Regions from separate parts of the Streptomyces hesseae genome, predicted to be linked through region 2. Evidence: riboswitches for the same ligand, from Rfam matches in the RefSeq annotation. Region 2 holds a riboswitch; the other holds the start of a gene.

Region 1 (3,395 bases), on a different contig from region 2:
CTGGACGATGTCCACTCCGGAGGAGAGGACCGCGTCGAGGAACTCCGGCAGGTCGCCCTGGCGCTTGCGCGCGTCGGTGCACAGATACAGCCGGGCCTCGGCGAGCCGCTCGCGCGCGGTGACGGACATCGGGTGCTTCTCCCCCCGGTGGGTGGTGTGCGGGCGCGGGGCAGGACCCCGCGCCCGCACACCGGACGGTGCTACAGGCGGTGCTACGGAAAGGTCAGACGGCGAGCGCCTGGGCGCGGCGCTTCACCTCCGTGCCACGATTCTCGCTCAGCGCCTCCGCGGGGGTGCCGGGCAGGGTCGGGTCGGGGGTGAACAGCCACTCGATCATTTCCTCGTCGCTGAAGCCGTCGTCCCGAAGCAGCGTCAGGGTGCCGGCGAGGCCCTTGACGACCTTGCCCTCGCTGATGAAGGCGGCGGGCACCATGAGCACACGGTTCTCGCCACGGCGTACGGCGATCAGCTGGCCCTCCTTGACCAGCTGCCGGACGCGCGTCACCTCGATGCCCAGCATCTCCCCGATGTCGGGGAGGTTGAGCCAGGCGGGCACAAGCGCATCGATCTTCACGTCAATCTCGGTCACGGGACAAGCCTGCCATCCGGGACTGACAGCCGGTAGCCGGGTTGACCCGAGCCGGGCCCCGGCCACCCCACCGGCCCCCCCTCGGAGGGCCCCCGGACCCGCCCCGGACCGCCTCGGAGGGGCCTCAGACCACTGCGGCCTTCAGCGGAACGGACGCGTCCGCCGCCCTGGCCCGGTCCAGGACCGCGCCCTTCTCGATGAGCTTGCGCCCCTGGGCCAGATCGCGCGGCCGCCCCACGGCCAGCAGGGCCACCAGGACGCCCGAGCGCAGCCAGCACACCGTCCAGGCCGCGCCGGAGGGATTGCCCCGCCAGACGAGCTCGTCGGCGGCCGCGTGGTGCCCCGCGTACTGCACGAACCGGCCGAACTGCTCGGACCAGAAGTACGGCACCGGGTCGTAGACCGAGCCCTCCTCGGGTCCGTGGACGATGTTCTCGGCGACGGTCCGGGGGCCCTGGAGGGCGTTGTCCCAGTGGTGGACCAGCAGCCGCTCGCCGTAGCGGGCCGAGGGGAAGGAGGCGCAGTCGCCGACCGCGTAGACGTCCGGCAGCGAGGTGCGCAGCCGGTCGTCGGTGACGACGGAGCGGTCCGCCGCCAGCTCGATGCCCGAGCCCGCGAGCCAGCCCGTGGCGGGGCGCGCCCCGATGCCGACGACGACCGCGTCGGCGGGCAGCCGGGTGCCGTCGTCGAGGACGACCGCGCCGGGTTCGACGGCCGTGACCCGGGCGCCGGTCAGCAGCCGGGCGCCGCTGTGGGCGTACCAGTCGACCATGTGGGTGGCGACCTCGGCGGGCATGGCGCCCGCGAGCGGCCGGTCGGCGGCCTCGACCACCGTCACCCGGCAGCCCGCCTCCCGGGCGGCGGTGGCGAACTCGGCGCCGATCCAGCCCGCTCCGACGGCGACGATGTCCTGCTGCCGGGCGAGGACGGGGCGCAGCCGCTCGGCGTCGTCGACGGTGCGCAGGACGTGGACGCCGGGCAGGTCCCCGGCGCCGGGCAGGCCGATGGGCTCGGCGCCGGTGGCGACGACCAGGACGTCGTAGCCGAGGGGCCCCTCGGCGGTGTCCAGGACGTGCTCGGCGGCGCGCAGGCCGGTGGCCGCGAGGCCGAGCCGCAGGTCGATGCCGAGCGAGTCGAAGTCCACGGCGAAGGCGGAGCCCTCGGCCTTGCCGAGCAGCACGGACTTGGACAGGGGCGGCCGGTCGTAGGGCTGGTGGGGCTCGTCACCCAGGAGGGTGATCGCGGCAGTCCAGCCCTGTTCGCGCAGGGCGATGGCGGTCTGCACCCCGGCCATGCCCGCGCCGACGATCACGACGCGCCGGTCACTGCTGGTGTTCGTCTCCTCGCTCACACGATCAACTGTAGGCCCGACACCCCGGTACGCCGGAGCGCCGCGTGAGGAGACCTCTGACACAACGTCACGCCGCGGCGGCGTCATACAGGCCGCCGACCGTGCCCGGCCGCCCTTCCGGGCGGTCCTCGGGCCGTACTAGGGTGGCTAGCTGCAAGCACTCGCGGGAGCCCGGGCGGACCGGGCTGAGAGGGAGGCTGGACGGCCTCCGACCGTACGAACCTGATCCGGGTCATGCCGGCGAAGGGAGGGGCTGGACGCCCATGCACGCGCATCGAACCCCTGGGGATCGAACACCGGCACATCGGACCAGGGCGCGCCCCACGCGCCCGTACCGTCCCGGCCCCGCCCCCTGGACACCTGACGTCCTGGTGATCGGCGGCGGTCTGATCGGCCTGGTCACGGCCTGGCGCGCCGCCCAGCGCGGGCTGCGCGTGGCCGTGGCCGACCCCGCGCCCGGCGAGGGCGCGGCCCGGGTGGCCGCCGGGATGCTGGCCGCCGTCACCGAGCTCCACTACGGCGAGGAGACCCTGCTCGCCCTCAACCTGGCCTCGGCCCGGCGCTATCCGGCCTTCACGGCCGAGCTGGAGGAGGCCGCCGGCCTGGAGACCGGCTACCGCGCCTGCGGGACGCTCGCGGTCGCCCTGGACGCCGACGACCGGGCCCATCTGCGGGAGCTCCACGCCCTCCAACTGCGCTGCGGCCTTACGTCGCAGTGGCTGACCGGGCGCGAGTGCCGCCGGCTGGAGCCGATGCTCGCGCCGGGCGTGCGCGGCGGCCTCCACGCCCTCGGCGACCACCAGACCGACCCCCGGCGGCTCGCCCGGGCGCTGCTGGTGGCCTGCGAGCGCGAGGGCGTGGCCTTCCACCGCTCGGAGGCGGTACGGCTGCTGCTGACCGGGGACCGGGCCACGGGGGCGCAGCTCGCCGACGGCACCCGGATCGCCGCCGACCGGACCGTCCTGGCCGCCGGGAGCCTCAGCGGCCGGCTGGCGGGCCTGCCCGAGGACGTCGTACCGCCGGTCCGCCCCGTCAAGGGCCAGGTCCTGAGGCTGCGCGTGCCGGACGCGTACACGGCCGTCAACGGGCCGTTCCTCTCCCGCACCGTACGGGCCGTGGTGCGCGGCGGGCACGTCTACCTCGTACCGCGCGAGAACGGCGAGCTGGTCGTCGGGGCGACGACCGAGGAGCTCGGCTGGGACACGACCGTGACGGCCGGCGGCGTCTACGAGCTGCTGCGCGACGCCCACGAGCTGGTGCCCGGCATCACCGAGCTGCCGCTCGTGGAGACCCTCGCCGGGCTGCGCCCCGGCTCGCCCGACAACGCCCCGCTGCTGGGCCCGACCGCCCTGCCGGGCCTCTTCGCGGCCACCGGCCACCACCGCAACGGCGTGCTGCTCACCCCCGTCACCGGGGACGTGATGGCCGAGGCGCTGACCACCGGCCGGCTGCCCG
Region 2 (3,395 bases):
CTGCTCGGCGCGGTGCTGTTCGCGATGGTGGCGGGCGCGCTGTGCATGCAGCTGCTGATCGACGACGGTGTGTGGTGGCAGGGCCTGCTGCTGGGCCTCGCCGTGGCGGTCAGCGCCACGCTCGGCGACCTCGGTGAATCCATGATCAAGCGGGATCTGGGGATCAAGGACATGGGTGCCCTGCTCCCCGGCCACGGCGGGATCATGGACCGGCTGGACTCGCTCCTGCCGACCGCGCCGGTGGTGTGGCTGCTGATGGTGGCCTTTGTCGGCTCCTAGTACCCGACCGCTCCTGACCTGGGGTTTTCGGTAGGTGTTCGATACGTGAGGGGTCCGTCGTCCACAGGACGGCGGGCCCCCTCCGTATGTCTGCGACACTGGTGGGACCATGCCTGCACCCGGAGAACTCACTTTCGTCGCCCCCCGCGGAGCCAAGCTGCCCCCGCGGCACCTCGCCGACCTCAGCCCCGCCGAGCGCCGCGAGGCCGTCGCCGCGATCGGCGAGAAGCCGTTCCGCGCCAAGCAGCTGTCCCAGCACTACTTCGCCCGCTACGCCCACGACCCGGCGCAGTGGACGGACATCCCGGCGGCGGCCCGCGAGAAGCTCGCCGGTGAGCTGCTGCCGGACCTGATGAGCGTGGTGCGGCATATCTCGTGCGACGACGACACGACCCGTAAGACCCTCTGGCGGCTGCACGACGGCAAGCTCGTCGAGTCCGTCCTGATGCGCTACCCGGACCGGGTCACCATGTGCATCAGCTCCCAGGCGGGCTGCGGCATGAACTGCCCGTTCTGCGCCACCGGCCAGGCCGGGCTGGACCGCAATCTGTCCACCGCCGAGATCGTCCACCAGATCGTCGACGGCATGCGCGCCCTGCGCGACGGCGAGGTGCCCGGCGGCCCGGCGCGGCTGTCCAACATCGTCTTCATGGGCATGGGCGAGCCGCTGGCCAACTACAAGCGCGTCGTCGGCGCCATCCGCCGGCTGACCGACCCGGAGCCGGACGGCCTGGGCCTGTCCCAGCGCGGTATCACCGTCTCCACGGTCGGCCTGGTCCCGGCCATGCACCGGTTCGCCGACGAGGGCTTCAAGTGCCGTCTCGCGGTCTCGCTGCACGCGCCCGACGACGAGCTGCGCGACACCCTGGTGCCGGTCAACACCCGCTGGAAGGTCCGCGAGGTCCTGGACGCCGCCTGGGAGTACGCGGAGAAGTCCGGCCGCCGGATCTCCATCGAGTACGCCCTGATCCGCGACATCAACGACCAGGCCTGGCGGGGCGACCTGCTCGGCCGGCTCCTCAAGGGCAAGCGGGTCCACGTCAACCTGATCCCGCTCAACCCCACCCCCGGGTCCAAGTGGACGGCGTCCCGCCCGGAGGACGAGCGGGCCTTCGTCGAGGCCATCGCCGCGCACGGCGTGCCCGTGACCGTACGGGACACCCGCGGCCAGGAGATCGACGGCGCCTGCGGCCAGCTGGCCGCCACCGAGCGCTGAGCGGCGGTGCGCCGGCGCCTCCCGGGCGCCGCCGCCCGCCTCTCACACGGCACTGATACGGTGCCTTTCGCACAAATGAACATTCCGACAGGGGAGCGCCCAGGGCGCTGAGAGTGCGGCACGGCCCGCAGACCCTCGGACCTGATCCGGTTAGTACCGGCGTAGGGAGTCAGCACCACCATGAACACCAGTCTTCGGCGTGCCGTCGTGGCGACGGCCGTCGCCGCCCTCGGCCTTCCCGCGCTCGCCGCCTGTGGCGGCTCCGGCGACAAGGGCGATGAGGCGTCGGGCGGCAAGACCGTCACCCTCGTCTCGCACGACTCGTTCGTCGCCTCGGACTCCGTGCTCCAGGAATTCACCAAGCAGACCGGCTACAAGGTCAAGGTCGTCAAGGGCGGCGACGCCGGCCAGGCCGTCAACCAGGCGATCCTCTCCAAGAGCCACCCGCAGGGCGATGTCTTCTTCGGCGTCGACAACACCCTGCTCTCCCGGGCCCTCGACAACGGCCTCTTCACCCCCTACGAGGCCAAGGGCCTGGCCGGGGTGGACAAGGAGTTCCAGGCCGACGCCGCCGAGCACCGCGTCACGCCCGTCGACACCGGCGAGATCTGCGTCAACTACGACCGCGCGTACTTCGCCGACCACAAGCTGGACCCGCCGAAGACGTTCGACGACCTGATCAAGCCGGAGTACAAGAACCTCCTCGTCACCGAGAACGCCGCCACCTCCTCGCCCGGCCTCGCCTTCCAGCTCGCGACCGTCGCCAAGTACGGCGACAACGGCTGGAAGGACTACTGGACCAAGCTGAAGGCCAACGGTGTCGAGGCCGTCAGCGGCTGGGAGCAGGCCTACAACGAGCGCTTCTCCGGCTCCGCGGGTGGCAAGAAGGCCAAGGGCGACAAGCCCCTCGTCGTCTCCTACGCCTCCAGCCCGCCCGCCGAGGTCGTCGGCGCGAACCCGCTGCCCAAGGAGGGCCCGACCGGCGTCGCGACCGGCACCTGCTTCCGGCAGACCGAATTCGCCGGCCTGCTCAAGGGCACGAAGAACACCGAGGGCGGCAAGGCCCTGATCGACTTCATGCTGAGCCGGACGTTCCAGGAGGACATGCCCCTCCAGATGTACGTCAAGCCGGTCGTCCGGGACGCCAAGCTGCCCGAGGTCTTCACCCGGTACGGCGCGCAGGTCCCCGACCCGCAGACCCTCGCCCCGGAGAAGATCGCCAAGAACCGCGACCACTGGGTCAAGGAATGGTCCTCGCTCGTCCTGAAGTGACACGCCCCGAAGTGACACCTTCCGAAGCGACACGCCCCGAAGTGACCGGCGCGCCCGCCGGACCGTCCGCCGCCCGGAAGGGGGCGGGCGCCCGCCGGACGGCGACGCGGCTCGGCCTGATGGCCGTGCCGCTCGCCTTCTTCGGCGTTTTCTTCGCCTACCCCGTCGCCTCGATCGTCACCCGCGGCCTCACGGACGGCGGCCGGTGGCAGTTCGCCCGTGTGGGCGAGGTGCTCACCGACCCGGGCATCCGCGACGTCCTGTGGTTCACGCTCTGGCAGGCGGCCGCCTCCACCGCCCTCACCCTCCTGCTGGCCCTGCCCGGCGCCTATGTCTTCGCGCGCCTCGACTTCCCCGGCAAACGGCTGCTCAGAGCCGTCGTCACGGTCCCGTTCGTGCTGCCGACCGTCGTCGTCGGCTCGGCGTTCCTGGCGCTCGTGGGCCGGGGCGGGCTGCTGGACGAGCTGTGGGGCGTCCGCCTGGACACCACGGTCTGGGCGATCCTCCTCGCCCACGTCTTCTTCAACTACGCCGTGGTCGTCCGGACCGTCGGCGGGCTGTGGGCCCAGCTCGACCCCCGCCAGGAGGAGGCGGCGCGCGTCCTCGGCGCGGGACGGTTCGCCGCCTG

What was found. A riboswitch is a leader RNA that binds a small molecule or an ion and turns the genes downstream of it on or off. The one in region 2 is predicted to bind thiamine pyrophosphate.
Region 1: linked by a shared signal. The riboswitch ahead of thiO (glycine oxidase ThiO) and the one ahead of RM609_RS26295 (thiamine ABC transporter substrate-binding protein) in region 2 are both predicted to bind thiamine pyrophosphate.

Annotation. Positions count from the first base shown of each region.
Region 1 is NZ_JAVRFI010000024.1:34,949-38,343, forward strand. It holds gene thiE (thiamine phosphate synthase) at 1-129, opposite strand, end outside; gene RM609_RS27780 (Rv2175c family DNA-binding protein) at 224-589, opposite strand; gene RM609_RS27785 (NAD(P)/FAD-dependent oxidoreductase) at 714-1,940, opposite strand; TPP riboswitch at 2,094-2,206, shown strand; gene thiO (glycine oxidase ThiO) at 2,204-3,395, shown strand, end outside.
Region 2 is NZ_JAVRFI010000021.1:33,237-36,631, forward strand. It holds gene RM609_RS26285 (phosphatidate cytidylyltransferase) at 1-279, shown strand, start outside; gene rlmN (dual-specificity RNA methyltransferase RlmN) at 389-1,495, shown strand; TPP riboswitch at 1,575-1,680, shown strand; gene RM609_RS26295 (thiamine ABC transporter substrate-binding protein) at 1,676-2,767, shown strand; gene RM609_RS26300 (ABC transporter permease) at 2,887-3,395, shown strand, end outside.